DNA from 3 places in the Mesorhizobium sp. CAU 1741 genome. Region 1 is predicted to be linked to each of the others. Evidence: predicted binding sites of a transcription regulator. Region 1 holds the regulator's gene; each other region holds the start of a gene.

Region 1 (10,622 bases):
GGGTCCAACTCCATCTGTGTCGCAACGGTCCTGCTCGATACGGGCATCGTACCGATGCAGGAGCCGGTCACAACCATGACGCTCGAAGCGCCTGGCGGACTGATCGAAGTCACCGCGCAATGCCGCGACGGCAAGGCAGAGCGCATCGAGGTCCGCAACGTGCCGTCCTTCGCCGACAAGCTCGGCGTGAAGCTGGAAGTGCCCGGCCACGGCACGATCACAGTCGACACGGCCTACGGCGGCGACAGCTTCGTCATTGTCGATGCGCATGCGCTGGGATTTGCGATCCGCCCGGACGAAGCCCGTGAGATCGCCGAGCTCGGCGTCAGGATCACCGCAGCGGCTGACGAGCAGATCGGCTTCGTCCATCCCGAAAACCCGGACTGGGACCATTTCTCCTTCTGCCAGATGGCTGCGCCGGTCGAGCGCGAGGCCGGCGTGCTCACCGGGGCCAACGCGGTCGTCATTCGCCCCGGCAAGATCGACCGCTCTCCCACCGGAACCGGCTGCTCGGCACGCATGGCGGTTCTGCATGCGCGTGGCGAGCTTAAGGTCGGAGAGACCTTTGTCGGCCGCTCGATCATCGGTTCCGAATTCCGCTGCAGCATCCAGTCGGAAACGACCGTTGCCGGACGTCCCGCGATCTATCCGCTGATTTCCGGGCGCGCCTGGGTGACCGGTACGCATCAGCTCATGCTCGACCCGTCCGACCCGTGGCCCGGCGGTTATCGCCTGTCCGACACCTGGCCGCGCCTGAACGGCTAGCATTCGATCCAATCCGATAAGCCTTGCGAAACCTCGCGCTGATATTGCGGGCCGAGGAGGCGCGCATGCGCAGATTCGGAAAGCGACGTCGGTCCTACACATTGAAGGAAGCTGGCCTGCCCGATCCCATGCGCGCGCGCAAAAGGGAGGCTGGTGTCCTGCGGTCGCTGTGGGTCCTGACGCTCGCGGCCGGCATCGGTGCCGTTGCCGCGTCGGAGTTTGGACCCGGGCAGGCGCTATCCTTCGTCCAGTCGTTCCTGCCCGCCAGCCAGAGCCAGAGCCAGAGCCAGCCGGCCACGCTGGTGGGACTGGTGCGACCGATGCCGTTTTGCGGCGGTGGCCGCCGTGTGTCCTGCGTCGTCGACGGCGACACCTTCTGGCTGTCGGGCGAGAAGGTCAGGCTCGAAAGCATCGATGCGCCAGAGATGGAGGGTGCCTGTTCCTATGAACGTAACCTGGCGCAACAGGCAAAATCCCGCTTGAGCGAAATCCTCTCCAACCGGGAGATCACGCTGTCCCGCAGTGGCCACGACCGCTATGGCCGGACCCTCGCACGCGCCGATACACCTTCAGGTGAAGCTGGCGCGATCCTGGTGCGCGAGGGGCTTGCACGCCGATGGACGGGCCGGCGCGAGCCATGGTGCACCTGATACTATCTCAGGAGCCGGCTTATGATCTGCGCGGTGTAGTCGACCATCGGCACGATGCGGGCGTAGTTGAGGCGCGTCGGCCCTATGACGCCCAGAGCGCCCACCACGCGCGAATCCTTGTCGCGGTATGGCGCCACGACGAGCGACGAGCCCGACAGCGAGAACAGCTTGTTCTCCGACCCGATGAAGATGCGAACGCCATGGCCCTCCTCGGCAAGGTCGAGGAGCTGGATCAGCCCTTCCTTGGTCTCCAAATCGTCGAAGAGGTGGCGTAGCAATTCGATGTCGGCCTGCGCCGTGACGTTTTCGAGGAGGTTGGCACGGCCGCGAACGATGAGACGTGCCGGCAGCCCGCTTTCCGCTCCGGCCCACACCGCCAGCCCGCGTTCCACCAGGTCCTGGGACAGCGAATCGAGCGCTGCCCGGGTCTGCTCGTGCAGACGGCTGACTTCCGTGCGCGCTTCCGCCAGTGTGCGGCCGCGTATATGAGCGTTGAGAAAGTTCGATGCTTCCTGGAGCTGCGACGCGGTAATACCTGCCGGCAGGTCGAGCACGCGGTTCTCGACGTCGCCATTCTGCGATACCATCACGGTCAGCGCCTTCAGCGGTTCGAGCTGGATGAACTCGATGTGCTTGAGCGGCACCTCGCTCTTGGTCGCCAGCACGAGGCCCGCGCCGCGCGACATGCCCGACAACATTTGGCTCGCCTCCGTCAGCATGTGCTCCAGTGTCGCGCCGCTGCCCGAAGCCTTCACCTGCGCCTCGATCACGCGCCGCTCGTCGTCGGAAAGGTCGCCGAGCTCCATGAACGCGTCGACGAAGAAGCGCAGCCCGGCCTGCGTCGGCAGCCGCCCCGCCGAGATGTGGGGCGCGTAGATCAGGCCCAGATGTTCCAGGTCGCTCATCACGTTGCGGATCGTCGCCGGCGACAGCGACTGCGGCAGGAGCCGCGACAGGCTGCGCGAGCCGACCGGCTCACCATCGCGCAGGTAGGAATCGACGATGAAACGGAAGATGTCGCGCGAGCGTCCGTCGAGCGACTGCAGGTGCGGCTCAACCAGTGGCTTGGTCATCGTGGGCCTCGTTTCGTCCATGAACGAAGATATAGTCGAGGCGTCGCGCGACGCAACGCTCCAAACAGCATCAGCCTTTTCCTTTGCGTCCTTGGGCTGTGGAGGCTACAAGCCCCCGCACATCGAAAAGGGACAAAAAACGACCATGCGGCCATCAAAACGCCAGCCCGACGAGATGCGGGCCATTTCCTTCGAACGCGGCGTCTCCAAGCATGCCGAGGGTTCGTGCCTCGTCAAGTTCGGCGACACCCATGTTCTGTGCACCGCAAGCCTGGAGGAACGCGTTCCGCCATGGCTGCGCAACTCCGGCAAGGGCTGGGTCACGGCGGAATACGGCATGCTGCCGCGTTCGACTGGCGATCGCATGCGCCGCGAAGCGTCGTCGGGCAAGCAGGGCGGGCGCACGCTGGAAATCCAGCGTCTCATCGGCCGCTCGCTGCGCGCCGTGGTCGACCTGCAGGCGCTGGGCGAGGTGCAGATCACCGTCGATTGCGACGTCATCCAGGCAGATGGCGGCACCCGCACGGCATCGATCACCGGCGGCTTCATTGCGCTGCACGATTGCCTGAAGTGGATGGAAACGCGCCAGATGGTCAGCGTCGGCAAGGTGCTCAAGGACCATGTGGCGGCAATCTCCTGCGGCATCCACAACGGCGTACCGGTCATCGATCTCGATTATCTGGAAGATTCGTCGGCCGGCACCGACGCCAATTTCGTCATGACCGGCAAGGGCGGGATCGTCGAGGTCCAGGGAACCGCCGAGGGCGAGCCTTTCAGCGAGGAAGAATTCGCGGCATTGATGGCGCTTGCCAAGAATGGCATCGCGCGGCTGGTCAATCTCCAGACGATGGCGATCGCGTAAGTCGTACCGGCAACGAGACTCATGCAATGACCCCCTCGGGCATCCTCGAATCGGCGCTCTACGTCGACGATCTCGATAAGGCCGAGGCCTTTTATCGCGACGTGATGGGCCTCGAAGTGCTCACGCGGCTAGAGAAACGCCATGTCTTCTTCCGTTGCGGTGACGGCGTCTTGCTGCTTTTTGATCCGTCACAGACGGTGAAGCCGCCGGCGCCCGATGCGCGTCTGCCGGTTCCGCCGCATGGCACAACCGGCAACGGCCATGTGTGCTTCCGCGGCACCGCCGATGAGATAGAGCGCTGGAAGGCGCATCTGGGGAAACACGGCGTCGAGATCGAGGCCGATTTCGAATGGCCGCAGGGCGGACGCTCGATCTATTTTCGCGATCCAGCGGGAAACTCGCTCGAAATCGCCGAACCGAGGATTTGGGGACTGTAGATGCGCACGCTGGACGACAAGCGGATCGTTGTGGCCAGCCACAACAAGGGCAAGCTCGCGGAAATCGCCGACCTTATCGGCCCATTCGGCCTGGAGGCCAAATCGGCCGCTGAATACGGTTTGCCCGAGCCTGCCGAAACCGGCACGACGTTCGAGGAAAACGCATACATCAAGGCATTCGCGGCAGCATCAGCCACCGGCCTTCCCGCGCTCTCCGATGATAGCGGACTTGTCGTCGACGCGCTTGACGGCGCGCCCGGCGTCTACACCGCCGACTGGGCGGAAACCGCCACAGGCACCCGCGACTTCGCCATGGCGATGCGCAAGGTCGAGGATCTGCTGCACCAAAAGGGCGCGCTTTCGCCGGAGGCCCGGACGGGCCGCTTCGTCGCCGTGCTCTGTCTCGCCTGGCCCGACGGCCACGCGGAATATTTTCGCGGCGAAGTGGAAGGCACGCTGGTCTGGCCCCCGCGCGGCGAGCGCGGCTTCGGATATGACCCGGTGTTCAAGCCGGACGGCTATGACGAGACGTTTGGCGAGATGCCTGCTTCGCAGAAACATTCGTGGGAGGCCGGCCGGGGCGATCTTGGCCTGTCGCACCGCGCCCGCGCCTTCGCGCTCTTCGCCAAGAGCATGCTGGGAGCGACATGACGACCGGCGAACCAGGCTTCGGCGTTTACGTCCACTGGCCCTTCTGCGCGGCCAAATGCCCGTATTGCGACTTCAACAGCCATGTCCGGCACCAGAAGATCGACGAGGAGCGTTTCGCCGCAGCCTTTGCGCGTGAGATGGCCACGATGCGCGAGCGCACCGGACCGCGCGAGGTGACGTCGATCTTCCTGGGCGGCGGCACGCCATCACTGATGAAACCCGAAACCGTCGGCGCGGTCCTTGAGGCGATTGCAGCGAACTGGAGCATGCCGGATGGCATCGAGGTGACGCTGGAGGCCAATCCGTCCTCGGTGGAGGCGTCGCGCTTCAAGGGCTATCGGTTGGCAGGTGTCAACCGCGTCTCGCTCGGCGTGCAGGCGCTGAACGATCGCGATCTGCGCTTTCTGGGACGCCTCCACGACGTCGACCAGGCACTCGGCGCGATCCGACTTGCGCGCGAGACATTTCCTCGCCTTTCCTTCGACCTGATCTATGCGCGGCCCGGCCAGACGCTTGACGCATGGGCAACGGAGCTTGAGGAGGCGATTGGCCACGCGGCCGACCATCTGTCGCTCTACCAGCTCACCATCGAGGAAGGCACGCGCTTCCATGCCCTGCACGCGGCCGGCAAGTTCGAAATCCCCGATCCGGACCTTGCCGCGGATCTCTATCAGGTGACGCAGGACGTCACCACCGCCCACGGCCTGCCGGCCTACGAGATTTCCAATCACGCGCGGCCGGGCGCGGAAAGCCGGCACAATCTCGTCTATTGGCGTTATGGCGAATATGTCGGCGTCGGCCCGGGCGCCCATGGACGCTTCGTCGAGGACGGGCGCCGCATCGTTACCTTTACCGAGAAGATGCCCGAAACCTGGGCCAATCTCGTCGAAGCGAAGGGACATGGCGTCATCGGTGGCGAGGTGCTCAGCCGCTCCGAGGAGGCGGACGAGTTCCTGCTGATGGGGTTGCGGTTGGCTGAAGGCATCGACCTTGCCCGCTACGAGCAGCTCTCCGGAAAGCCGCTGTCGTCGAAGCGCATCGCCGTGCTCCAGGACGAGGCCCTTGTCGCGCCGGTCGGCAATTCGCGGCTGCGCGCCACTTCCACCGGCATGATCGTGCTCGACGCGGTGGTTGCCGATCTGGCACGATAGCGCGATGAGCGGGGACGACCAACGACGCGGCTACATGATCGGACAGACGGGTTTCGCCGTCCGTGCGCTCGAACCGGCGCTCTATCTCGTGGCGACGCCGATCGGCAATTTGTCCGACATCACCCTACGCGCGCTCGAAACGCTGGCCGCCGCCGACATCGTCGCCTGCGAGGACACCCGGGTCAGCCGCGTGCTGCTCGACCGCTACGGCATCAGGCGCCGCACCACGGCCTACCATGAACACAATGCAGCCGAGGCAGGACCGCGACTTGTCGAGGCGGTGCTGTCGGGCAAGAGCGTGGCGCTCATCTCCGACGCCGGCACGCCGCTCGTCTCCGACCCGGGCTTCCGCCTCGTGGGCGAGGTCGTGGAAGGCGGCGGCAGGGTGGTACCGATCCCCGGTCCATCCGCGCTTCTTGCAGCACTGACGGCATCCGGCCTGCCCTCCGACGCGTTCTTCTTTGCCGGTTTCCTGCCATCGAAGGCGGGTCAGCGGACGACGCGGCTGGAAGAGCTGCGCGGCGTACCGGGCACGCTGGTCTTCTACGAATCGCCGCGCCGGCTGGCAGACACGCTGGCGGCGATGGTCGGGGCTCTCGGCGATCGCCCAGCCGCCATCGGACGCGAACTGACCAAGACGTTCGAGGAAATGCGGCGCGGATCGCTCGCCGATCTGGCGAAGGCTTACGGGGAGGAGGATACGCCGAAGGGCGAGGTCGTCATCTGCGTCGGCCCACCGCTCGTCGCCGACACCCCCAGCGCGCAGGACGTCGACGCGTTGCTGCTCTCGCTGTCGGATGAACTCGGCGCATCCCGCGCCGCGGGCGAAGCGGCGAAGATGACCGGCGGGCGCAAGGCCGACCTCTATCGCCGGCTGATGGAGCTGAAAGGCGATGGAGGATAGCGCCCGCGCGAGACGGCAAGATCACGAGCGGCGCGGGCATCGCGGCGAGCGGATCGCATCGCTGGCGCTGATGCTCAAGGGTTATCGCATCGTCGCTCGGCGTTACAGGACCAGGCTCGGCGAGATTGACCTGATCGCACGGCGCGGCAGCCTCGTCATCTTCGTCGAGGTCAAGGTGCGGCCCACGCTCGTCGAGGCGATGGAAGCTATCGGGCGCATGTCTGAGCAGCGCATTGAGGCCGCAGCCGATCTCTGGCTGATGCGCCAGCCGGATCATGCGCGCCTGTCGCTTCGCTTCGACATGGTGGCGGTCCTGCCGCGCCGCTGGCCTGTGCATGTACCCAACGTGTTTCAGGGGAGCTGACGGTCCAAAAATCTTACCTTGCGGAAGCTTCGGCGCGGGATCATTCTTGCCCTGCATCCTCGAACGATGACCAGAGAGGGAATGAAGAATGTGCCATCATTGCGTAATCGACAGCGTCAAGGCGCGCATGCTCAGCCGCCGCGATTTCTTCCGCGGCAGCGCCGCCGCAGCGGGCGCGGCCGCGCTGGTTGCCACTGCCGCCCCCAGGCCGCTCTTTGCACAGGGCATGCCGATGAAGGCGGAAGACCTGACCCACGAACTGCACGAGCAGTTTCCGACCTTCGACGGTCAGCAGCAGTTCTTCATGGAGCCCAAGTACAAGATCGACGGCGACGGCTACAATCTCAACTATTGGCGGCTTGAGGAACATTGCGGCACGCATATCGACGCGCCGCTGCACTTCTCGGCCGACGGGCGCTCGGTAGCGGAACTCGAGGTCGGCGAACTCGTCTGTCCGCTGGCGGTGATCGACATCCGCGCCAAGGCCGCCGAAGACCCGGATGCGCAGGTCACGCCCGAAGACATCGACGCCTGGGTTGCCGAGCACGGCGAACTGCCGGAAGGCGCCTGCGTGGCGATGCTGTCGGGCTGGACGGAGAAGGTCGGCGGTGACGAGTTCCGCAATGCCGACGACAAGGGCACCATGCACTTTCCGGGCTTTCACGTCGAAGCGACTAACAAGCTTCTCGAGGAAGGCCGCGCCGGAGCCATCGCCGTAGACACGCTGTCGCTCGATTTCGGCCCGTCGCCCGACTTCGCCGTGCATTATTCGTGGCTGCCGGCGGGCAAATACGGCATCGAGTGTGTCGCCAATCTCGACCGGCTTCCCGCTTCCGGCGCCACGCTCGTCGTCGGCGCGCCGAAAGTACGCAACGGCACCGGAGGACCGGCACGGGTGTTCGCGCTGGTCTAGTCTTGGCGGTTGCTTACCCGCATCGGCAGGCCGCCCTGCGGCTGGGTGGTCAGCTTCTGGACCGGCCAGGGCTTGGTTTCGGGCACCGTGTCGAAGCGGAAGCGCGACATCAGCACCGCCATGGCGATCACGGCCTCCTGCATGGCGAAGGCAGCCCCGATGCAGATGCGCGGGCCGGCGCCGAAGGGAAGGTACTGGTAGCGGTCGATCGCGTCGCGGTTCTCGGGATGAAATCGCTCCGGCAGGAACGCGTCGGGCTGTGTCCACAGCTTGCGGTGGCGATGGATCGTCCACGGCATGATCTGTATCTGCGCGCACTTGACGATATCGAGGTCGCGCCAGCGCTCCGGCGCGATCGCCTCGCGGCTGATGGAGGCGGCCGGCGGATAAAGCCGCATCGCTTCCTCGAAGGCCGCGCGGGTGAACGGCATCTTGCCGAGCCATTCGTAAGGATCTGGCGTCGACGCGATCACGGCGTCGATTTCCGCTTCGATCTTCTCGCGCTCCCATGGTGCTTCGGCCAGGCAGTAGAGCGTCCAGCCGAGCGCGCGCGCAGTGGTCTCGTGGCCCGCGCCGATGAAGGTGATGATGTTGTCCTCGATCTCGGACGCGGTGATCCCGTCCGGACCTTCGGCTTTCAGCAGAAGGGTGAGGAAATCATTCGGCACCGCGTCCGGCTCGCGCAGCAGCCGTTCCTTGCGCATCTTCATCGTTTCGACGACGAGGCCGCGGAAGAACGCCAGCGCCTTGCGCCCGCGCAGCCTCGTAATGCGCGGCAACCAATCGGGTGCCCCGATGAGGTCGAGCGGGTCGACGCGCCCCATCGTCTCGAACAGATGGTCGACCTGATGTGCGAAATCGCCGGGATCGCCTGCGATCTCGCCTGAAAACAGCGTCTCGGCCAGAATTTCGTAGGTCAGCATCGTCATGTCGCGGGCGACGTCGACTGTTGAGCCATCCTGGTATCGCGCGGCGAAATCCTCGGACACGCGCAGCATGGGGCCAGCGAAACCCGCGATATTGCGTGGCGTGAACACCGGCGCCATCGCCTTGCGCGAGCGTTTCCAGGTTTCGCCCTCGGCCGTCAGCAGTCCGTCATGCAGGATCGGGCGCAGGATCTTCTGGCGCACCCGCGCCATGCGATAGTTCTTCGCATTGTCGACCAGCACATGCCGGATGAGGGCCGGATCATTGGCGATCACCAATGGCCCGCCGATGCCGGTGCGGATTGAAATCCAAGGTTCGTTGTAGGAGGGCTCGCCCCACAATTCGAGCGGATTCCGGTAGACGATCCGAATCATTTCGAGCGTCGTCGGGGGTCGGGTGCGCGGCTTCGGCGCCGGTGGTATGAACGCGGTTGGCTGGGTGTCCATCTCTTGCTCCGCTGGCCCTAAGGCAATCTAGGGAGTGTGGGCGAATCATTCAAATGCGATCCTTGGCGACGGGCGAATGACATCCCCAGCCGAATCACTGCGAAACCTTGGAAACTCATGCCTTAGAGCCTATATTTGGAGCATCTTCCGGCGGTGATTCGAACCTGTTCGATCCGTCGCCTTTCAAGAACGGCAAGATTGGACTTTCATGAGCGACGAGACCGAAAGCGGCAACGGCGGCAACGCTGAGTACGGCGCTGATTCCATCAAGGTTCTCAAGGGCCTGGATGCGGTACGCAAGCGGCCGGGCATGTATATCGGCGACACCGACGACGGCTCCGGCCTGCATCACATGGTCTACGAGGTCGTCGACAACGCAATCGACGAGGCGCTGGCCGGTCATGCCGACCTGGTATCTGTGACGCTCAACCCGGACGGTTCCTGCACCGTTATCGACAATGGCCGCGGCATACCGACCGGCATCCACACGGGCGAAGGAATTTCGGCCGCTGAAGTCATCATGACCCAGCTACACGCCGGCGGAAAGTTCGACCAGAATTCCTACAAGGTTTCGGGCGGCCTGCACGGCGTGGGCGTCTCGGTCGTCAATGCGCTGTCGACGCAGCTCAGGCTTAAGGTCCGGCAGGCGGGCCAGATCCACGAGATGAGCTTCACCCACGGCAACGCCGACGCGCCGCTGGCGGTTACCGGCACCTATGCCGAAAACCACCAGCCCGGCACGAATGAAGGGCGCTCGGGCACCGAGATCACCTTCCTGCCCTCGACGCAGACCTTCACAAAGACCGAGTTCGACTACGGCACGCTGGAGCACCGGCTGCGCGAACTCGCCTTCTTGAACTCCGGCGTGCGCATCGTCCTCACCGACAACCGCCATGCCGATGTCAAGCAGATCGAATTGCACTATGATGGCGGGCTGGAAGAGTTTGTCAAATATCTCGACCGCGCCAAGAAGCCGCTGATCTCCTCGCCGATCGCCATCAAGGCGGAGCGCGACGGCATCACCGTCGAAGTCGCGATGTGGTGGAACGATTCCTACCATGAGAACGTGCTGGCGTTCACCAACAACATTCCCCAGCGCGACGGCGGCACCCATCTCGCAGGCTTCCGCGGCGCGCTGACGCGCCAGATGACGGGTTATGCCGACAGCTCGGGCATCTCCAAGAAGGAGAAGGTCTCGCTCACCGGCGACGACTGTCGCGAGGGCCTGACGGCGGTGCTGTCGGTCAAGGTACCCGACCCCAAGTTTTCTTCGCAGACCAAGGACAAGCTGGTCTCGTCCGAAGTCCGCCCGGTCGTCGAAAATCTCGTCAACGAAGCGCTCAACACCTGGTTCGAGGAACATCCCGCCGAGGCTAAGGTGCTGATCGGCAAGGTGGTCGAGGCCGCCGCCGCGCGCGAGGCCGCCCGCAAGGCGCGCGAACTGACGCGGCGCAAGGGTGCGCTCGACATCACCTCGCT
Region 2 (10,622 bases), on a different contig from region 1:
ATCCTGATGCCGGACCGGATCGGCGATCTCGACGTCATCCGGCCGGAAAACTTCGCCGTCGCCAATGCCGTCGGCGCGGCCATCGCCCAGATCAGCGGCGAGGTCGACCGCATCTTCTCGCTGGAGAAGGGGCTGACGCGCGAAATCTGCCTCAAGCAGGCCGAGGACGAGGCCCGCGAAAAGGCGATCCGCTCGGGTGCGGATGCCTCGACCATCGAGACGATCGAGCGCGAGGACGTGCCGCTTGCCTATCTGCCGGGCAATGCCACGCGTATCCACGTCAAGGTCGTCGGAGAGATGGGTGGCTACGATGCTTGATCGCGGACAGGGCAGGTGGCGCCTCGACGAACCCATGGTCGATGCGCTGGAGATCGGTTCCGGCATCCTCGGCACCGGCGGCGGCGGCAATCCCTATATCGGCAAGCTGCGGGTGCGCCAGGCGTTGCGCGAGGGCCATGTCATGGAGATCATGCCGCTCGAAAGCGTACCAGACGACGCGCGCATCGTTTCCATGGGCGGCATCGGCGCACCGCTGGTCTCGCATGAGCGCATCAAGGAAGGCCGCGAGGGCCTGCGCTGCGTGCGCGCGCTGGAGGAACGGCTGGGCATCACCGTCGACGCCATCGCTTGCGAGGAGATTGGCGGCCAGAACTCCATGGAACCGCTGATCGCGGCGGCCATGGCCGGCCTGCCGGTCATCGACTGCGACGGCATGGGCCGCGCCTTCCCGGAAATGCAGATGACGAGCTACGCCATCTACGGTCATCGCTCGACGCCGAGCGTCATGTGCGACCCGCACGGCAATGTGGTGATCTTCGATCATGCCATCTCGGAACTCTGGCACGAGCGCATGGCGCGCGCCTGCGTGGTGTCGCAGGGCGGGGCCTCGACGCTGGCCAGCGCGCCGATGTCGGGCGAGTTCATCAAGCGCTTCGCGATTCCGCACTCCTATTCAAAGGCGATCGCGCTTGGAAACGCCGTCATCGCGGCGCGGCGCGAGCATCGCGATCCGGTTGCCGCGATCTGCGACAGCGAGGATGGCAAGGTCGTCTTCCGCGGCAAGATCACCGACCTGAAGCGGCACCTGGCCGGCGGTTTCGTGCGCGGCGAGGCGATCATCAAGGGGTTCGAAAGCTATGACGGCGACGAGGCGTCGGTCCACATCCAGAACGAGTTCCTAATCTTCTCGCGCAACGGCCAGGTCGAAGTCATCGTCCCTGACCTGATCGTCATCCTCGACGCCGACAGCGGCGAGGCGATCTCAACCGAGATGCTGCGCTACGGGCAACGCGTCGCGGTGCTGGCAATCCCGTGCCACCCGCTGCTGCGCAGCCCCGAGGCGCTGGAGGTCGTCGGTCCGAAGGGCTTCGGTTTCGACGACCTGCTGTTCAAGCCGATGAGCACGGATGCACAGGGAGGCACGGCATGAGTTCGTTCACCGTTACGGCCGACGACATGGACGCCATTGCGCTGGGCGGGGCGTTTCTGGGCACCGGCGGCGGCGGCGATCCCTATATCGGCAAGCTGATGGCCAAGCAGGTCATTGCCAAGCATGGGCCGGTCGAGGTCATCGACGCCGACGAACTTGCCGACGATGCGCTGTGCATTCCCGTATGCATGATGGGCGCCCCGACGGTGATGGTCGAGAAACTGCCGAACGGCAATGAGGCGCGCGAGGCGCTGAGCCAGCTCGAGACCTTCCTGGGCCGCAAGGCCGACGCGCTGATCTGCATCGAAGCCGGCGGACTGAACTCGACCATTCCCTTCGCCGTCGCTGCCGCCACCGGCCTGCCGCTGATCGACGGCGACGGCATGGGCCGCGCCTTTCCCGAACTGCAGATGGTGACGCTGACGATCCACGGCATCTCGGCGACGCCGATGGTGCTGGCCGACGACAAGGGCAACAGCTCGGTCATCAACGCCATCTCCAACAAGTGGACGGAGCGGCTCGCCCGCTGCCAGACGGTGGAGATGGGGGGCGCAGCGCTCGTCGCGCTCTATCCCATGAGCGGCGCACAGGTGAAGCACGGCATCCTGCGCGGCTCGATGTCGCTGATCAAGGAGATCGGCGAGACCATGGCGTCGGAGCGCAAGGCCAGCCGCAGCCCCGCGGAAGCGCTGGTCAAACGGCTCGATGGAAAGCGGCTGTTCACCGGGCGCGTCGTCGACATCGACCGGCGCACGGTCGGCGGCTTCGCGCGTGGCAAGGCGGAATTCAAGGGCATGGACGAAGACGAGGGACGCAGCTTCAGCGTCGAGTTCCAGAACGAGTTCCTGATCTGCCGCGACGACAAGGATGCGCTGCTGGCGGTGACGCCCGACCTGATCTGCGCGCTCGACGCCGATGGCGGTCTGCCGGTGACGACCGAACAGCTCCGCTACGGGCTCGCCGTCACCATGATCGGGCTTGCCTGCGACCCGCAATGGGCGACGCCCGAAGGCCTCGAACTCGTCGGCCCACGCTACTTCGGTTACGAGCACGACTACGTGCCGCTGCATCAAATGTCCCGCTGAGAAGGACGCGACGTCCGATTGGAACCAGAGAAAAGGAACCTGACATGAAATCGATCAAACTTGCGCTTGCCGCCGCAGCACTCGCCGCGGCTACCGCGCTCACCGCTCCGGCGGTCGCGCAGGACAAGCTGTCGCTTGTCGTCAACGTCGTGCAGATCTTCGGCACGGTCGATCCGGCCAAGATCAGCGACTACACCGAATACATGGCTGCGGTGAACCTGTATGACGGGCTCACCACAGTGAGCAGCGGTGGTGAGGTTGTGCCGCAGCTTGCCGAGAGCTGGGAAGTGTCCGACGACAACCAGACCTACACCTTCAAGCTGAAGCCCGACGCCACCTTCCAGGATGGCAGCCCTGTCGAGGCCAAGGACGTCGTCTATACGATGCAGCGCCTTCTGGCGCTCAACGAGGGCCCGGCCTACCTGTTCTCCGACCTCGTCCAGCCCGACAACGTCAAGGCGGTCGACGACCACACCGTCGAGATCAGGATCGATCGCGTCTATGCGCCGTTCATCTCGGTGACGCCGCTGATCCTGGTGGTCAATTCCGACGCCATGTCGGAGCAGTCCGGCGAATGGGCCGAGGACTTCCTCGCCGAAAACAGCGCCGGTGCCGGACCCTACAACCTCAGCGGCTGGACGCGCGGCTCGGAGATGATCCTGCAGCGCTACGAAGACTACCACGCGGGCTGGCCCAACGACCGCCCGATCGACGAACTGCGCTTCGTCGTGACCCGCGACGAGGCGACGGTTCGGGCGCTTGCCCAGCGCGGCGAACTCGGCATGTCGTCGCAATACCAGGGCAGCGAAACCTACGAGGCCATCGAGGCGCTGGACGACTACAAGCTGATCGAGGCGGAGACGGCGACCGGCTTCTATCTCAAGGTCAACAACCAGCTCGCGCCGACCGACGACGTGCATATCCGCCGCGCCATCGCTTATGCGATGGACTATGCGACGATCCGCGAGGTCATCTATCCGGGCGGCGAGATGAAGAGCGTGCTGTCGCCGCTGTTCAGCGAAGCGCATTCCGATGACCTGCCGTCGCCGGAATACAGCCTCGAAAAGGCGGCGGAAGAGGTCGCCAAGTCGAAATATGCCGGCGAGCAGCCGATCAAGCTCAGCCACGCCTATGTCGCCAACACGCCGTTCGAGGAAGAGATCGGCCTGCTGTTCAAGTCGACGCTGGAGACCATCGGCTTCGAGGTCGACTTGCAGCCGGAGCCGTGGAACCGCATCACCGAACTCGCGACCAAGATCGAGACCACGCCGCACACCGCGCAGGTGTTCTACGGCCCGACCTATCCGTCGCCGGATTCGGTGTTCTTCGTGCAGTACCACTCGCGTGCTGCCGGCACCTGGTCGTCGATGTCTTGGGTCGAGGACCCGGAGATTGACGCGATGATCGACACGTCGCGCGAAACGGTCGACGATGGCGAGCGCAACGCGATCTACAAGGATATCCAGGCGCGCCTGCACGAGACGATGGCGGAAATCCCGCTGCTCTCGCAGCTCAAGCGCATGGCCGCCCATTCCTGCCTGCAGGGCTACGCCGAAGTGCCGATGCAGAGCTGGGACTACGACTTCTCGCGCATGTGGTGGGCCTGCGAGGAATGACCGCAGCGGGTTGAACCCACAACCGCGACTGGCCCGGTCACGGGAAGGGGCCCCGGCGCAAGCCGAGGCCCCTTTCCATTGCGGGTAGTGCGAAGGATCGGTGTCACGCGCATGCGTGGTGAGCACCTCGCGGTGCTCAACAGGGATCGACCCTCGGCAGGCGACTGTCAGATAAGCTTGTTGTCGTCGGCCGTCTGACGGTCGCGCCGGCGTGTCCCATCCGTGTCGGACTTGCGATGGCCGTCCTTGGCAGCCTTGCGGATCTGCTCGAAACGGTTCTCGTCGTCCTTGACGGGCAAGGGCTTGGCAGGCTCGTCCTTCTTCTTGAAGCTGATCATCGCGGCACTCCTTGTCAGCGTGAGGGAAAGCCGCGCGGCGGACATGGGTCCGGCCCGCGCGGGCTCGTTCGAGGGTCAGGCCGCCAGCGCCGTGGCGCAAGCGTCGGCCCCGCGCCTGTCGGGGCTGGTCTGGCCCGGCATGGTCGCCCAGCCGCCAGCCTCGACGAACTGACGCTTGGCCGAATTGCTGGTGATCGCGCGCAGTTCCGCGAGGCTTGCGGCGGCGCCGGGCGCGGCATTGAAGCGCTCGACGCAAATATCGCGCGCGAGTTCCATGTGAGCCACCTGCGCGGCCTCGGTGGCGAGGTCGCGCGAGGTGCCGCCGGTCACCCAGCCACCCCAACTGAAACCGACGATCATGGTTAGGATGGCGGCACCCGCGGCCGCCCATGCGAGCATGGTCTTGGAGGGCTGGTAGCCGCCCAGCCGCTGGTTGAATGTCTGCTTGCTGTTGCTCTGCGTGGCCATGGACATGCTCCTTCGTGATTGGGGATGAAGATCAGCCTTCCGGCCACGATGACCGAACGGTTCAGGCACGGCTCAGTAACCCATGCCGCCGCCGTTGCCGGCCGCGCCTCCGTCCTTCGCCGGGATGTCCGCGATCATCGCCTCGGCGGTGATCAGCAGGGCGGCGATCGACCCGGCGTCCTGCAACGCGGTCCTGACCACCTTGGCGGGATCGACGATGCCGGCCTTGATCATGTCGACATAGGTCTCGGTCTGTGCGTCGAAGCCCTGGTTGCGGTCCTTGCTGTCGGCGAGCTTGCCGACCACAATCGAACCCTCGACGCCGGCGTTCTCCGCGATCTGCCGGATCGGTGCCTCGAGTGCCCGCAGCACGATCGAGATGCCGGCGCTGATGTCGGGGTTCTCACCGCTCAGCGAGGCAAGGGCGGAGCGGCCCCGCAGAAGCGCCACGCCGCCGCCCGGCACGATGCCTTCCTCGACCGCCGCGCGCGTCGCATTCAGCGCGTCGTCGATCCGGTCCTTCCTTTCCTTGACCTCGGTCTCGGTCACGCCGCCGACGCGGATCACGGCGACGCCACCAGCGAGCTTGGCAAGGCGCTCCTGCAGCTTCTCCTTGTCGTAGTCCGAGCTGGTGTCCTCGATCTGCGCCTTGATCTGGGCGATGCGCGCCGCGATGCCGGCCTTTTCGCCCGCACCGTCGATAAGCGTCGTCGTATCCTTCTCGATGACCACGCGCTTGGCCCTGCCGAGCATGTCGAGCGTGACGTTTTCCAGCTTCACGCCGAGATCCTCGGAAATCATCTGGCCGCCCGTCAGCACCGCGATGTCCTCGAGCATCGCCTTACGGCGATCGCCGAAGCCGGGCGCCTTGACGGCCGCCACCTTCAAGCCGCCGCGCAGCTTGTTGACGACGAGGGTGGCGAGCGCCTCGCCCTCGACGTCCTCTGAGATGATCAGCAGCGGCTTGCCGCTCTGGACCACCGCTTCGAGGATCGGCAGCATCGCCTGCAGGTTGCCGAGCTTCTTCTCGTGGATCAGCAGGTACGGGTCGTCGAGTTCGACGCGCATCTTCTCGGCATTGGTGACGAAGTAGGGCGAGAGATAGCCGCGATCGAACTGCATGCCCTCCACCACGTCGAGTTCGGTCTCGGCCGACTTGGCCTCCTCGACGGTGATGACGCCTTCGTTGCCGACTTTCTCCATCGCCTTGGCGATCATGGCGCCGACCGTCGCGTCGCCATTTGCGGCGATGGTGCCGACCTGGGCGATCTCGGCCGACGACTTGACCTTGGTGGCCCGCGCCTGGATCTCCTTGACGACGGCGGTGACGGCGAGGTCGATGCCGCGCTTCAGGTCCATCGGGTTCATGCCGGCGGCGACGAGCTTGGCGCCCTCGCGCAGGATCGATGCCGCGAGAACCGTCGCGGTCGTCGTGCCGTCGCCGGCCAGATCGTTGGTCTTCGAGGCCACTTCACGCACCATCTGCGCGCCCATGTTCTCGAATTTGTCGGCGAGTTCTATTTCCTTGGCGACCGTCACGCCGTCCTTCGTAATGCGCGGCGCGCCGTAGGCACGGTCGATGACGACATTGCGGCCCTTGGGTCCGAGCGTCACCTTCACGGCACTGGAGAGGAGTTCGACGCCGCGCAGCATGCGGTCGCGCGCGTCGGTGGAGAATTTGATTTCCTTGGCAGACATGGTGTTGTTCCAGTTCGGTAATGGTGCGGGGGGTCGACGTCGGGGCTGCTCAGGCGGCTTTCTTGGAGGCCGCCTCGGTCTTGTCGACAATGCCCATGATGTCGGTTTCCTTCATGATGATGAGGTCTTCGCCGCCGATCCGCACCTCGGTGCCAGACCATTTGCCGAAGAGAACGATGTCGCCCTGCTTGACGTCGGGCGCCACCAGCTTGCCGCTGTCGTCGCGGGAGCCGGGGCCGACGGCGACCACCTCGCCCTCCTGGGGCTTCTCCTTGGCGTTGTCGGGAATGATGATCCCGCCCTTGGACTTCAATTCGCCTTCCGCGCGTCGGATGACGACACGGTCGTGGAGTGGCCGGAATTTCATGAAAATGCTTTCTGAAGGCTGCGCATAGGGCGCCAACCTGTCCAACATAGCCCTTCTGGCACTCCATTGATAGGACTGCCAAATGTATTTCTGCGGCGTGCGATAAATATCCGTCACGGAAATTCTTGCCGCGCGCCAAGATTTTTTCATCCATTCCCGCCGTTTTCATCGAAACCGCGCCTTAGCGAGAAAAACAGCGGGAATTTTTATTTTCGGCTAAAAATAAAAATCCACTCGTGCCTTGTGTGATGCGAGGGATGAGCGTATATTCCGACTACGTTGATTTGGCCGACTTGGCTTCTGCGGTGTCAGAGACCCGCCATTCACCACCGAATTATCGAGAGAACGCATCGCGCCGCTTCGGCGCGTGCCACCCGTTCGAATCTGGAATAGCGTTCCTGTGCTGACCACGGATGTACTGGCAGCCTGAACCTCTTCCGGTTCGGATGGGACCATTTTGGAACACCCATCCGCCCGATCGGCGGAGACATCTAGACTTAACAACCATGACAACACGCACCACGCAGACCGTCGCCCGGTTTTCCTCGTCCTTCCTGCTGCCCGGTTTCGACGCCCCGCAGCCGGCGGGAGACTATCGGGTCGACCAGGACGAGGAGCTGATCGAAACCTCCTCGCGCCTTGCCTGGCGACGTGTCGGCGCCTTTGTTCATTTGCCTGCGATCGGCATTGAAGGTCGGACACATCAGATGGTGCCTGTGAACCCCGCGGACCTCGATGCCGCGCTCGAAAAGGACCAGAAACGATGATGACCACCGCCACAATCGCACAGAGAAATGCGCGCCAGGAGCGCCGCGACGCCTCGATCCACGTCTTCGCAGTCGGACAGATGGTAAGGATCAAGGGTGGCTTTGGCCGTCCTGCCCAGGCGTCCGACGTCTATCAGATCACCGCCCGGCTGCCGCCGCGTGGAAACTCGCCGCAATACCGTATCCGCAATGACGAGGAACGCCATGAGCGGGTGACGACACAGGACGATCTCGAGCCGGTGAGCGTGTCGCAATCCGGATCTTCACTCATCGAAAGGACGTTCGGCCATGGCCAAGGGACAGAAACGAAGCACGCGCGAGATCAGGAAGCCGAAGCAGGAGAAGGTTCCGCCCAAGCCTGAAAGCGCTTTCGGCAGCCAGATCAAGCTCGCCACGAACGCCAATGCACCGCGCGGCAAGGCCACCAAGCCCTGACCGCGTGATCTGGCGCGAAAGCCTGACGAGGTCTTGACGCTGCCAGACGCATGACGAACCGGACGGCAGCCCGACGGCGTCCGTCCGGACGTTCTATCTTTCCCGAAGGAGCGCCTGCCATGAGCCTGGAATTCCCAAATCGCAGCCGCAGCTTCGACGAAGCGCGCAATGCCATTCGCTTCATCGGACATGACGGCATGTTCACCGTGCCGTTCTTCGTCGAGGCCAGCGCGCTGGCGCGGCCGGGAAGCGCGGCGCTCTCGGAAGCCGATTGCCTGAACGCCTTCGATGCTGCCCGCAGCTCGATCCACGATGTGGCGCGCGAGGCCTATTCGCAGGCGCGCCGCACCTCATACATCCTCACCGCCGCCGATTTCCGCTAGGCCACTGCCAGTGCTCATTCGCTACGGCTACGAAATCACGCTGACCTGTGAGCAGCCGACACCGCTGGTGTGCCTGCTCTCGGTCCATGACGACCGCGCCGGCGACATCGCAGTCGCCGAAACGACGTTCACCATCCCCGAGGTTCCGGTGACGAGCTACCGGGATCTCTTCGGCAACAAGTGCCTCCGGCTCGTCGCTCCGAAAGGCGATCTGACGATGTGGGGCGACGCCACCATCAAGGACGACGGCAGGCCCGACAGGATCGTGCCGGACGCACGCGAGATCGCCGTGGCCGACCTGCCGGACGATTGCCTCGTCTACCTGATGGGCAGCCGCTATTGCGAGACCGACCGCCTCAGCCAGTCGGCCTGGGACCTGTTCGGCAATATCTCCCCCGGCTGGGGGCGCGTGCAGGCGGTGTGCGACTTCGTCCACAACCACATCCGCTTCGACTACATGCAGGCGCGCTCGACGCGGACCGCCTTCGAGGCCTTCAACGAGCGCGTCGGAGTCTGTCGCGATTTCGCGCATCTGGCGGTGACGTTCTGCCGCTGCCTCAACATTCCGGCCCGCTACGTCAACGGCCACCTCGGCGACATCGGCGTGCCGGTCGTCGATCCCATGGATTTCAGCGCCTGGATCGAGGTCTTCCTCGACGGCGAATGGCACACCTTCGATCCGCGCAACAACAAGCCGCGCATCGGCAGGATCGTCGTGGCGCGCGGCCGCGACGCGGCAGACATTCCGCTGATCAATTCCTTCGGGCCGCACGTCCTGAAGTCGTTCCGCGTCTGGACCTATGAGGTGACGGAGCTGCCCGCAGAATAAGAGCATGGCGTGTCGCTGAGGCTACGCCATGCCTTGTCTTTCTCCCGTCGACGGGGCAGCAATAGCACAGCCAACATAGGACGTGCCGTATGCTTCCCATCTACATTACCTACCTCAACCGCTTCGACATCGAGGCGGCCATGCTCACCGATGCCGAGATCCTGTCGGCGATCGAAACCAGCCTCGCCATGCAGGGCCGCGGCGAGACGGTGATCGAGCCGCGCATGCATCTTGAGCCGCGCGCCGGCGTCGAGGGCCACTTCAACGTGCTGCGCGGCTGGATCGGCGGCGAGATCGACGCGGCCGGCGTCAAGGTGGTGGGCGACTTCGTCGACAACTACAAGCAGGGCATGCCGTCCGAATTCGGCGTGCTCAACCTGTTCGATCCGCGCACCGGCAAGCCGACCGCGATCCTCGACGCCAGCGGCATCACCGACATGCGGACGGGCGCAGTTACCGCCATCGGCGCCAAGCACCTGGCGCGCAAGGGTTCGAAGGTGCTCGGCCATATCGGCGCGCGAGGAACCGCGTACTGGAACGTGCGCCTGCTCGACCACCTCTTCGACTTCGATGAAATCCGGGTGCATTCGCGCCGCCCTGAAAGCCGCAACACGTTCGGCGAACGCCTGAGCCGCGATCTCGGCAAGCCGGTGAAGGTCACCGACGACTGGCGCTCCTGCGTCGAAGGCGCCGACATCATCGTCGAGGCCTCGCGGCTGAGCCAGCCGGAACCGATACTGAAGACGGAATGGATCAAGCCGGGTGCGCTGATAGTACCATATGGCACCATGAGCGCGGTCGAGCTGTCGCTCACAGACATCATGGCGAAGATGGTCGTGGATGACTGGGGCCAGTGCAAGGGCGGCAAGTTCGGCTCGCTACGCGCCCATGTCGAGGCGGGCAAGCTGTCAGAAGACACGCTGCACGCCGAGCTTGGCCAGATCGTCGCCGGCGCCAAGCCTGGCCGCGAGAGCGACGACGAGACCAATCTGTTCTGGCATCGCGGGCTTTCGCTTTCGGACATCGCGCTCGGCCATGCCTTCCTGACCAAGGCGCAGGCGATGGGCGTGGGGCATCGGCTACGCTACGCATGACGCGGCTGGTCTTCGGCGAACGGAGGCTGACGGTCGAGGATGTGGCCGCCGCCGCGCGCGGTCCCGTCGATACCGAGGTCAGCACGGCGCTGTGCGGCCGCATGCACGAGGCG
Region 3 (10,622 bases), 460 kb from region 1:
CAAGCGAAATCCCTATGAAGCTGAGACTTTGCGGTGCGCCAAGCGCAAGTATCTCCCGCCAGGAATAGGCAAGGTCCCTTGCGCGCAGCGCCGACCAGCGCAGACGCGTGGCCCCAAAGCCGCGATAAGCGATGACGATGACCAACGCCAGAAATTGCGCCAGAACCGTGCCGGCAGCAGACCCGCTGACCCCGTAGTCAAGGACCGCCACAAACAGGTAGGTCAAGGCAATGTTGGCGGCAGAGACCAACACCGTCGCCAACGTCATCAAGGCAAGCTTGCCTTCGCAACGCAGCGCGTCGCCATTGACGCTGAGGACGAACATGACCGGCGAGCACCAGATCAGGATCGCGATATACTCGTGGCCCATCGCGGCAAGCTGCGCGGAGCCGTTGGCCAGACGCGTGGCAAGGGTAATGCCGGTTGCCGCAAACGAGACCATCAGCAACGTACAGATGACGAGCGCCAAGCCGTGCGCGCCAGTGAACACTGCGCGGGCCCGCTCGATGTCACCGGCGCCGAGCGAGCGGGCGAGCCGGCTTGCCATCCCGTTGGCGACAAGCGTGGACAGCGCTGCCATCAACATGAAAAGAGGGAATGTCAGGGTCACGGCCGCCAGCGCCTCGGCCCCAACATAGGCGCCCAGGAACCACGCATCGATCAGCGTCTGGGCGCCGTTGGTCAGCATGATGAAGATTATGGGGGCGGCGGTGCGCAGGAAAAGGGGGCCGAGCGGCCCCTCGAGGAACGGATTTATGTGCGCGCGATCAGGCGTCGCCATTGTGTCGTCTCCGGACAAGCATCGGTTGGAGATCGATGGGGACCCGCATTGCCCTTCGTCCGATGCGTCGGTTTCGACTGCTGTTCGGATCGAGGCTTCACCATTGCTTTCGCCGCGGGTGGCCGGCGCCTCGTGCCTTGCCTCTCGTAGGCTTGCGTCTCCCGGCTGTCAATAAACCCGTACCATCATGCAAAAAAGGAGCGGCTCGTCGCCACTCCTCTAATCCGTGCTGCCTGTCAATGGGGCGTTTCAGAGCGCCTTCTTGACCTTGTCCTTGGCGTCACCAAAACCCTTCTGGACCTTGCCGGCGGCCTTTTCGGCCTTGCCTTCCGCTTCGGTCTTCTTCGAACCGGTCGCCTTGCCGGCGGCTTCCTTCACGGAACCCTTTGCCTGCTTGGCGACACCCTTGACCTGATCCTTATTGACCATCTGGCTTTTCCTTCGCGCAGCCGCACAGTTGCGGCGTGCATCAACGGTAAGGACAGCATTTGGTTGCCGCAGGCCAAAAGAAAGGGGCGGCATCGCTGCCGCCCCTTCGAACTTTCAGCGTTACGGACTTCTTAGAAGTCCATGCCGCCCATACCGCCCATGCCGCCGCCGGGCATTGCCGGCATCGGGCTATCCTTCTTCGGAGCCTCGGCGATCATGGCCTCGGTGGTGACCAGCAGGCCGGCAACCGAAGCGGCATCCTGGAGCGCCGTGCGAACGACCTTGGTCGGATCGACGATACCGTTGGCGATCATGTCGCCGTATTCGCCGGTCTGGGCATTGTAGCCGAAGGTAGCCGACTTGTTGTCGAGGATTTTGCCGACAACGATCGAAGCCTCGTCACCCGAGTTGGTCGCGATCTGGCGGGCAGGAGCCTGCAGGGCGCGGCGGACGATGTTGATGCCGGCTTCCTGGTCGGCATTCTCGCCCTTGACCTTCAGGTTGGCCGAAGCGCGCAGCAGCGCGGTGCCGCCGCCGGGAACGATGCCTTCTTCGACGGCCGCGCGGGTCGCGTTTAGGGCGTCATCGACGCGGTCCTTCTTTTCCTTGACCTCGACTTCGGTCGCACCGCCGACGCGGATGACCGCAACGCCGCCAGCGAGCTTCGCAAGGCGTTCCTGCAGCTTCTCCTTGTCGTAGTCCGACGTGGTCTCTTCGATCTGCTGCTTGATCTGGGCAACGCGGCCCTGGATCTCGGCCTTCTTGCCGGCGCCGTCGACGATGGTGGTGTTCTCCTTGGAGATCTGCACCTTCTTGGCGCGGCCCAGCATGTTCAGGCCGACGTTCTCGAGCTTGATGCCGAGGTCTTCCGAGATCACCTGGCCACCGGTCAGGATCGCGATGTCCTCGAGCATGGCCTTGCGGCGATCGCCGAAGCCCGGAGCCTTGACGGCAGCGATCTTGAGGCCGCCACGCAGCTTGTTGACGACGAGCGTGGCCAGAGCCTCACCCTCTACGTCCTCGGAGATGATGACGAGCGGCTTGGACGTCTGAACGACGGCTTCCAGAACCGGCAGCATCGCCTGGAGGTTGGAGAGCTTCTTCTCGTGGAGAAGGATGTAGGCGTCTTCCAGCTCGGCAACCATCTTGTCCGGGTTGGTGACGAAGTACGGCGACAGGTAGCCGCGGTCGAACTGCATGCCTTCGACGACTTCAAGCTCGGTCTCGGCGGTCTTGGCTTCCTCGACGGTGATGACACCCTCGTTGCCGACCTTCTGCATCGCCTTGGCGATCATCTCGCCGATTTCCTTCTCGCCATTGGCGGAGATGGTGCCGACCTGCGCGACTTCTTCCGAAGTCTTGATCTTCTTGGTGGCCTTGGCGAGCTGCGCAACGACGTCGGTGACGGCGAGGTCGATGCCGCGCTTCAGGTCCATCGGGTTCATGCCGGCTGCTACGGCCTTGTGGCCTTCCTGCACGATCGCCTGGGCAAGCACGGTTGCCGTCGTCGTGCCGTCACCGGCGATGTCGTTGGTCTTCGAGGCCACTTCGCGCACCATCTGGGCGCCCATGTTCTCGAACTTGTCTTCCAGCTCGATCTCCTTGGCGACGGTGACGCCGTCCTTGGTGATGCGCGGAGCGCCGAAGGACTTGTCGATGACGACGTTGCGGCCCTTCGGGCCGAGCGTCACCTTCACCGCGTCGGCGAGGATGTTGACGCCGCGCAGCATGCGCTCGCGGGCATCACGGGAAAATCTTACGTCTTTGGCAGCCATGTTCAGCTCCTGTTTTCAAAGCCGTTCGACGTCGAACAGGCCAGAATGCGATTGAATGCGGAAGGTCTCGGCGTCAGCCGACGATGCCCATGATGTCGGATTCCTTCATGATCAGAAGGTCTTCGCCATTGAGCTTGACTTCGGTGCCGGACCACTTGCCGAACAGCACGCGGTCGCCGGCCTTGACGTCCAGCGGGACGAGCTTGCCAGCTTCGTCACGAGCGCCGGAGCCGACGGCGATGACTTCGCCTTCCTGCGGCTTTTCCTTGGCAGTGTCCGGAATGATGATGCCGCCGGCGGTCTTCGCCTCGGACTCGACCCGACGAACGACCACACGGTCATGGAGCGGGCGGAATTTCGACTTTGCCATCTCTGGTGTCCTCGATAAGGATAAAAAGGGATTTCCTCCATCCGGCGGAGCCGGATATCGGTTAGCACTCCCTTTTGGTGAGTGCTAACGTGACGCCCAGATAGTGATTGTGGCGAAACGAGTCAAGATCATCAGGCCGGAATGATCGTGCGAACCCAGTTGCGCGCGATCGCAAGACCGGCCGTGTCGGCCGCTGGCCCGAAACGCTTTGCCTGCTCGGGGTGTCGCATGTGCCAGTCGGGCTGGCGATCGGCAAGCCAGTCTTCGAACACGCTGTTCCACTGCGCGACGAGAGCGGTGTCGGCCTCGAAATGGAACTGGATGCCGTAGGCGGCGCGCCGAACGCGGAATGCCTGGTTGTGGACGTCGAGATTGCCGGCCAGGCGCACCGCGCCGCGCGGCAGGATGAAGGTGTCGTCGTGCCACTCGAAGATCGGGAACGCGGCGTCGACGCCGGCAAACAGCGGATCGGCTTCGCCGTCCTCGTTGAGTTCCACCTGGCGCCAGCCGAATTCCGACGCTCCACCGATGATGTTTTCCGCGCCATAGGCACGGGCAAGAAGCTGGCTGCCGAGGCAGATGCCGAGCACCGAGCGGCCGGCTTCGGCGAAGGCCCGCATCAGATCGCACAGCGCCGGCAGCCACGGACAGGCGTCGTCAGCAAGGGCGTTCTGGCCGCCACCGAGCACGATCAGCGCGTCGTAGCCTTCGGGCCTGCGCGGAATGGCCGCCTGCCGGTCGGCCCGCAGCAGATGAATGTCCGCGTCCCGTTCCGCGAGTGCCCTGCCGACCTGGCCAAGACCTGTCCCTTCGAAATTCTGGACAACGAGAACGCGCATCAAATCTTCCATATCGGTGGTGTCAGCCGGGCGCGCGAGCGATAGCATGAGGAAACCCACGCAGCAAAGGAGAAGCCGGTGCCGCTGCAGAACCGCGTCGATCCATCGGGCCGCATCCATGCCGTCGCGGCGCGCGGCCTGTTCACCGGCAATCGCGGCGTCATCCATGACCCGCAAACGAGGACATTGCTGTCACGACGCTGGACGACAAAGGCATGGATCATCTGCACGCTCGAGCATCCGCGCGGCGTGAAGCGCGACCCGATGGGGCGCAACGCCCCTTCCGGCGGCCCCGGCTGGACGGAACTCTTCTTCCTCGACGAAGTCACCGCACTCGCCGCAGGCCATCGCCCCTGTTTCTACTGCCGAAGGGAAGCGGCGGCGGTTTTCCTCGCCTGCAGCGGCAAGCCGAACGCGCCAGCGCTGGACGCGACGGTGCACGAACAGCGCACGACGAGCCGGCCACGGCTCGACGCAACGGAAATCGCCGCCCTTCCCGACGGCACGGCGATCGGCATTGGCGACAGTGCGTTCATGGTACGCTACGGGACGGCTATGCCATGGAGCTTTTCGGGCTACGGACCTGCCCGCTCGCTCCCGGAAGCTGCACTGCTGCTCACGCCGATGGCAAACGTCATGGCCCTTAAGGCGGGATACGAACCGCTCTGGCATGCAACTGGCGCCCACATGCCCGCTTGACCCAGGTCCGTCATTTCCGCATCACAGCGTCCATGCGCGCGAACTACAAACTGCAGCGGCTTTTCGTGCCGCACGATCTCGCAGCCGGCGTCGAATTCGAGCTCGACAAGGGACAGAGCCACTACATTGCCCGCGTCCTGCGGATGGCGGAAGGGGCGCCATTGCTGGTCTTCAACGGGCGAGACGGAGAATGGGCCGCGCATGTCGCGGCAGTTGGAAAGAAGGCGGTTCGGCTTCGCGTTGCCGATCGGACGCGCTCGCAGCCGGCCACCCCCGACCTCGTCTATGCCTTCGCTCCGTTGAAAGTCGGAAGGTTGGACTACCTCGTCCAGAAGGTTGTGGAGATGGGCGTCGGCGTGATCCAGCCCGTCATCACCCAGCACACCCAGATGGCCAAGCCATCGCTCGACAAGATCCAGGCCAACGCCATTGAGGCGGCCGAACAATGCGGCGTTCTTTCCATCCCATCCATCCGCCCGCCGCTGAAGCTGGAACAGTTCCTCGGAGGTTGGGAAACGGACCGGCGGCTGATCTTTTGCGACGAGGATACCGAGACCGACAATCCGTTGCCCGCTCTCCAATCCATCACCGAAACCAGGTTCTGCCTGCTGATCGGGCCGGAAGGCGGTTTCTCGGACGACGAGCGGCGGATGCTGCGCGCCCTGCCATTCGTCAGCGCGATCCCGCTCGGTCCACGCATATTGCGGGCCGATACCGCCGCCGTCGCGGCACTCGCATTGGTCCAGGCAACGGTCGGCGATTGGCACTGAGCATCAAGCAACCGTCAACATGCTGTCAGGATTTTTCGCTTGATCGCGGACCGCTCTTGCGTTCAACACTCGCGCGCCGCTGCTGCGAACGGCCGGCCGGGCATGACTGAGGAAACGACATGGCGCGCGACACGACGGATTTTCAGCCCATCGAGGGCATGGATCAGCTTGTCTCCTACCTCTCCGCCGGCAACAAGCCGAAGGAAGAATGGCGCATCGGCACCGAGCACGAGAAGTTTCCCTTCTATGTCGACGGCAACAGCCCGGTTCCCTATGGGGGCGACAACGGAATCAGGGCGATCCTGGAAGGCATGCAGCGCGTGCTTGGCTGGGAGCCGATCATCGACGCCGGCCACATCATCGGGCTTGTCGAGCCCACCGGCCAGGGCGCGATCAGCCTTGAGCCGGGAGGCCAGTTCGAACTGTCGGGAGCGCCGGTCGAGACCATCCACCAGACCTGCCGCGAAGGCAACGCCCATCTCGCGCAACTGCGCCAGATCGCCGAGCCGCTCGGCATCCGCTTTCTCGGCCTTGGCGGCAGCCCGAAATGGACGCTCGCCGAAACGCCCCGCATGCCCAAGTCGCGCTACGACATCATGACCGCCTACATGCCGAAGGTCGGCACGAAGGGCCTCGACATGATGTACCGCACCTGCACGATCCAGGTGAATCTCGATTTCGACAGTGAAGCCGACATGCGCCGCAAGATGCAGGTTTCGCTCAAGCTGCAGCCGCTTTCCACAGCGCTGTTCGCCAACTCGCCGTTCACCGAGGGCCGACCCAACGGCCTGCAGAGCTGGCGCGGCGACATCTGGCGCGACACCGACAACCAGCGCTCCGGCCTGCTCGACTTCTGCTTTTCGCCCGAATTCGGCTTCGCCGACTACGTCAAATGGGCGCTCGACGTGCCGATGTATTTCCTGATCCGCGAGGGACGCTATTTCGACGTCACCCACGTCACGTTCCGCCAATTCATGGACGGCGCGCTCAGGAACGAGGTGCCCGACGGCCTGCCGACCATGGGTGACTGGGCCAACCATTTGTCGACGCTTTTCCCCGACGTGCGGCTCAAGCGCTTCCTGGAAATGCGCGGCGCCGACGGCGGCCCGTGGCGGCGCATCTGCGCCTTGCCGGCGTTCTGGGTCGGACTGCTCTACGACGATGCCGCGCTCGATGCCGCCGAAGCGCTGACGCGGGACTGGACCTTCGAGGAAGTCAGCGCGATGCGCGAAACCGTTCCGGCGCAAGCGCTCAACACCGCCTTCCGCAACCACTCGCTTCGCGACGTCGCCCGCGAGGTCCTCGATATTTCGCGAACCGGCCTTGCGAATCGCGCCCGCAACAACGCCGAGGGCTATGACGAGACGGGTTTTCTCGCGCCGCTTGAGGAGGTGGTCGCACGCGGCACCACCAGCTCCGAAGAAATGGTGCGGGCGTTCCACACACGCTGGGGCGGCTCGATCGAACCCGCCTTCATCGAATACGCCTATTGAGCGCGATCGTGGTTGGAGTAGTCTCCCGGTAACAGGAACCGGGAGGATACCGCGATGCTGCCCCTATACGACATGCTTGCCAACGCGCAGAACGGTCACGCGTTTCAGCAGATGGCGAAGCAGTACGGCCTTTCGCAGGCCCAGGTTCAGGAAGCGGTTGCAGCGCTTCTGCCGGCTTTCAGCCAGGGACTGAAGCGCAACGCATCGAGCCCGGGCGACCTCGGCGCGTTTCTCTCGGCGCTCTCGTCGGGACAGCACGCCAGATATTTCGAGGACGCCAGCAACGCCTTCTCCCAGCAGGGACTACAGGAAGGCAATGGCATTCTCGGCCATCTTTTCGGCTCCAAGGACCTGTCACGCGCCGTCGCCTCGCAGGCGGCGCAGGCAACCGGCATAGGGCAGGATTTGCTGAAGCAGATGCTGCCCGCACTCGCCTCGATGATCATGGGCGGATTGTTCAAGCAATCCACCGGACAGGTCGGCGCCTCAGGGACTCGGGCATCGGCCAATCCGCTGCAGGAGATCATCGAGCAGATGATGCGGCAGGGCGGTGGCATGATGCCGCCGCAGCCGCAGGCCCAGCCCTCTCCCCTCGATAACCCGTTTGGCAAGATCCTCGAAGGCATGTTCGGCGGCGGCGGTCAGGCGCAACCCCAGCCGCAGGCGCCACAGACGCCTTTCGGCGACAACCCGCTCGGCCGCATCTTCGAGGAGATGATGGGCGGCGGCCAGGTCCGGCCCGAGGCTCCCGCGGCGCCCGAGCCGAAAGCCAATCCGAGCGGTCGCGCACGTACGCCGTATGACGACCTCTTCGGCGACATGTTCGAGGCCGGCGCCAAGACGCGCGACGGTTACCAGAAGAACATGGAATCGGTGTTTGACCAGTTTCTGCAAGGGATGAAGCAAAGGCGGTAGGACGCACCCAAGTGGCGGCGCACCCCAGACCGCAGGTAACCAAAAAAAGCCCGGCCTTCTCGCGATGGCCGGGCAGTGTGCAGGCTGCCGGAAGGGGATCCGGCGGGAGTGTGGGAGTTTGCCTGCGTAACTTAAGAACTGTTTCAGCAGACGCGCCGGGCACTCATCTCGACCATGCCGCGCTCACGCGCGATACGGTTGAGGCGGACCGTCGGATCCACGCCGAGCGGCGCATGGGTGACGACCTCGATGTCCGTGCGCATCAGTCCGATGTCTGCGAGTTCGTGGTCTGACAGTCGCCAAAGGTGATTCAGTTCGCGGCGATTCTTCACGGAGCGTACGAACATGCGCAACACCTCGGTCAGACGCGCCACGGTGGCAACCGTGCGCGTTCCGGCACCGATCGCATGCGTGGGGTGGTCGAGGGCGGTCATGACGTGTCTCCTTCATCGTTTCTCAAGGCGAGACAAGACGCCGGCGCACCGCATCGTCGAATGCGGAATGGGCCGTGGCGCGTCGCACCTGCTGGTTTGAACAATGTGACGATCGCATCGCGGCATTGATTAGTCTAACGAATGTTTTTAATGTATCGGATCAATGAACGTTATGGATTGATGCCATGGCCTCGCCTCTCGATCTCGACCAGCTCCACACTTTCATCACCATCTCCGACACCGGCAGCTTCACAAAGGCAGCGGAAGAGGTCCACCGAACCCAGTCCGCCGTGTCGATGCAGATGCGTCGGCTGGAGGAGCGGCTCGGCAAAGCGCTGTTCGAGAAGGACGGCCGCACCAACCGTCTCACCGAGGAAGGCGAGCGGCTGCTCACCTACGCGCGGCGTCTCCTGCGGCTCAATCGCGAGACGCTGGCGGCATTCGACGACAACAGCCTCGAAGGCCATATCCGCATCGGCACGCCCGACGACTATGCCGACCGTTTCCTGCCCGAGATCATGGCACGTTTCTCGCGGTCCAACCCGCGCGTCGAGCTATCGGTGATCTGCGAGCCGACGATCAACCTGATCGACCAGATCAAGCGCGGCCAGCTCGACATCGCCATCGTCACCCATGATGGGGACAAGGGCGGGACGTCGGAAGTGGTCCGGCGCGAGCCGCTGCTGTGGGTGACGTCGGCGAATCACTCGATCCATGCCGAGGACGTGCTGCCGATGGCGGTCGGCCGCACGAGTTGCATGTGGCGCCGGGCGGCCTGCGACATGCTCGACCAGATGGGACGCGACTACCGCATCCTGTTCACGAGCTGGTCGGCCACCGTCATCATCGCCGCCGTGCTCTCGGGCCAGGCGGTGTCGATCCTGCCCGAATGTGCATTGCGCCCGGGCATGCGCATCCTGGGCGAGGCGGACGGATTCGGCGCCTTGCCGGACGTGCGCATAGGCATCATCCGAGGACATTCGAGCCAGCCGGAAGTCGTCGACGCGCTCGCCCGCCATATCGCCGACAGCCTCGACAACATTTCAGTGCCGGTGCCCGAAGAGCCGGGCCAGTTCGACTTCGACGGCATGGCCTTCGCCCGCATCAAGCGCCAGAAGCAGCGTTCGGCCATGGCGGGGTGGTGAGCTTGCACACCAACGCCTCGCCGCTGCAGCAGGCATTCATCGAAAAGATCGGGGCGGCGGTCTCTGGCGACATGCGTTTCGAGGCGTTGTTTCTCGGAGGCAGCTTCGGCCGCGGTTCCGCGGATGCCTACAGCGATCTGGACTTCATCGGACTGGTCGACGCCGACAGCGGGGATTTGACGGCAGCAGCTTGGCAGGGAATCGTGGAAGCCATTTCGCCCGTGGTCTTCTGGAACCGGCTTGACCGTGGCGGTCCGCTCCTGAATGCGATCACCCAAGACTGGCTGCGGATCGATGTCCATATCCTGACGCCTGCTGCATTTCTCGACCGGGTGCCCTCCTCGGGCGCCAGTCGCGCAACGCTGGTGCCGCTCGTCGACAGGCAAGGCATCTTCGATACACTGCCTGCTTATCCCGGAAAAACAGCGCCGAACGGCCAACAGGTCGACCATCTCATTCGCGAATTCATCCGCGTGCTGGGGCTGATCGTCGTCGGGCTGGGACGCGACGAACGGGTGCTGGGCGTCACCGGCGCCGGCCTGCTGCGCGACCTGCTTACAAAATTGATGATCGAGGAAACCCAGTCGCCGGAGCGCGGCGGTGCGCTCCATCTGAGCCGAATCATCACCGCCGATCAGATGGCGGAACTTGAATCCCTACCCTATCCGGGGCCGACACGGGCCGACGTACTAAAGGCTCATTCAGCGCTGGCTAAAAACTTCTTCCCGAGAGCCACAAGGCTTGCCGCGGAGCTAGACCTTCCATGGCCCGATGCGTTCGAGAACGCCACTCGTCGGCACCTCGAGCGGGCCTTCGGCATCGAGTTGTGGCAGTGGTAACACTGTCGCTGACTTGACGGGCGAGGCCGTCCTAATGCCAAGCTGCATCCATGACCGACATCTTCCAGGCCGATTCGCGCAGCAACGCGGCTGAGTTTACCGTTTCCGAAATCTCCGGTGCGCTGAAACGCAC

The links. The regulator HrcA, encoded in region 1, represses chaperone genes, less so after heat shock. The targets are predictions, from matches to a motif close to GTTAGCACTCNCNNNNNGNGAGTGCTAAC.
Region 2: AAFN84_RS17335 (co-chaperone GroES) is a predicted target of HrcA. The motif match lies at 7,056-7,084, and genes of this name have one in related genera.
Region 3: groES (co-chaperone GroES) is a predicted target of HrcA. The motif match lies at 3,416-3,444, and genes of this name have one in related genera.

The regions. Positions count from the first base shown of each region.
Region 1 covers NZ_JBDOQP010000002.1:906,074-916,695, reverse strand. The annotation lists gene AAFN84_RS11220 (proline racemase family protein) at 1-765, shown strand, start outside; gene AAFN84_RS11215 (thermonuclease family protein) at 831-1,415, shown strand; gene hrcA (heat-inducible transcriptional repressor HrcA) at 1,418-2,488, opposite strand; gene rph (ribonuclease PH) at 2,634-3,350, shown strand; gene AAFN84_RS11200 (VOC family protein) at 3,377-3,787, shown strand; gene AAFN84_RS11195 (non-canonical purine NTP pyrophosphatase) at 3,788-4,438, shown strand; gene hemW (radical SAM family heme chaperone HemW) at 4,435-5,589, shown strand; gene rsmI (16S rRNA (cytidine(1402)-2'-O)-methyltransferase) at 5,594-6,493, shown strand; gene AAFN84_RS11180 (YraN family protein) at 6,483-6,857, shown strand; gene AAFN84_RS11175 (cyclase family protein) at 6,946-7,770, shown strand; gene AAFN84_RS11170 (cytochrome P450) at 7,767-9,143, opposite strand; gene gyrB (DNA topoisomerase (ATP-hydrolyzing) subunit B) at 9,352-10,622, shown strand, end outside.
Region 2 covers NZ_JBDOQP010000004.1:176,823-187,444, reverse strand. The annotation lists gene AAFN84_RS17370 (hydantoinase/oxoprolinase family protein) at 1-318, shown strand, start outside; gene AAFN84_RS17365 (DUF917 domain-containing protein) at 311-1,429, shown strand; gene AAFN84_RS17360 (DUF917 domain-containing protein) at 1,426-2,514, shown strand; gene AAFN84_RS17355 (ABC transporter substrate-binding protein) at 2,559-4,130, shown strand; gene AAFN84_RS17350 (hypothetical protein) at 4,298-4,468, opposite strand; gene AAFN84_RS17345 (hypothetical protein) at 4,544-4,936, opposite strand; gene groL (chaperonin GroEL) at 5,009-6,634, opposite strand; gene AAFN84_RS17335 (co-chaperone GroES) at 6,684-7,001, opposite strand; gene AAFN84_RS17330 (hypothetical protein) at 7,508-7,768, shown strand; gene AAFN84_RS17325 (hypothetical protein) at 7,768-8,130, shown strand; gene AAFN84_RS17320 (DUF1488 domain-containing protein) at 8,323-8,586, shown strand; gene AAFN84_RS17315 (transglutaminase family protein) at 8,597-9,415, shown strand; gene AAFN84_RS17310 (ornithine cyclodeaminase family protein) at 9,505-10,509, shown strand; gene AAFN84_RS17305 (aromatic amino acid ammonia-lyase) at 10,506-10,622, shown strand, end outside.
Region 3 covers NZ_JBDOQP010000002.1:442,656-453,277, forward strand. The annotation lists gene AAFN84_RS09030 (MATE family efflux transporter) at 1-781, opposite strand, end outside; gene AAFN84_RS09035 (CsbD family protein) at 1,031-1,210, opposite strand; gene groL (chaperonin GroEL) at 1,342-2,985, opposite strand; gene groES (co-chaperone GroES) at 3,059-3,355, opposite strand; gene AAFN84_RS09050 (type 1 glutamine amidotransferase) at 3,487-4,194, opposite strand; gene AAFN84_RS09055 (hypothetical protein) at 4,273-4,893, shown strand; gene AAFN84_RS09060 (16S rRNA (uracil(1498)-N(3))-methyltransferase) at 4,926-5,663, shown strand; gene AAFN84_RS09065 (glutamate--cysteine ligase) at 5,783-7,156, shown strand; gene AAFN84_RS09070 (DUF937 domain-containing protein) at 7,211-8,071, shown strand; gene AAFN84_RS09075 (DUF1127 domain-containing protein) at 8,215-8,505, opposite strand; gene AAFN84_RS09080 (LysR substrate-binding domain-containing protein) at 8,691-9,650, shown strand; gene AAFN84_RS09085 (hypothetical protein) at 9,647-10,489, shown strand; gene xseA (exodeoxyribonuclease VII large subunit) at 10,540-10,622, shown strand, end outside.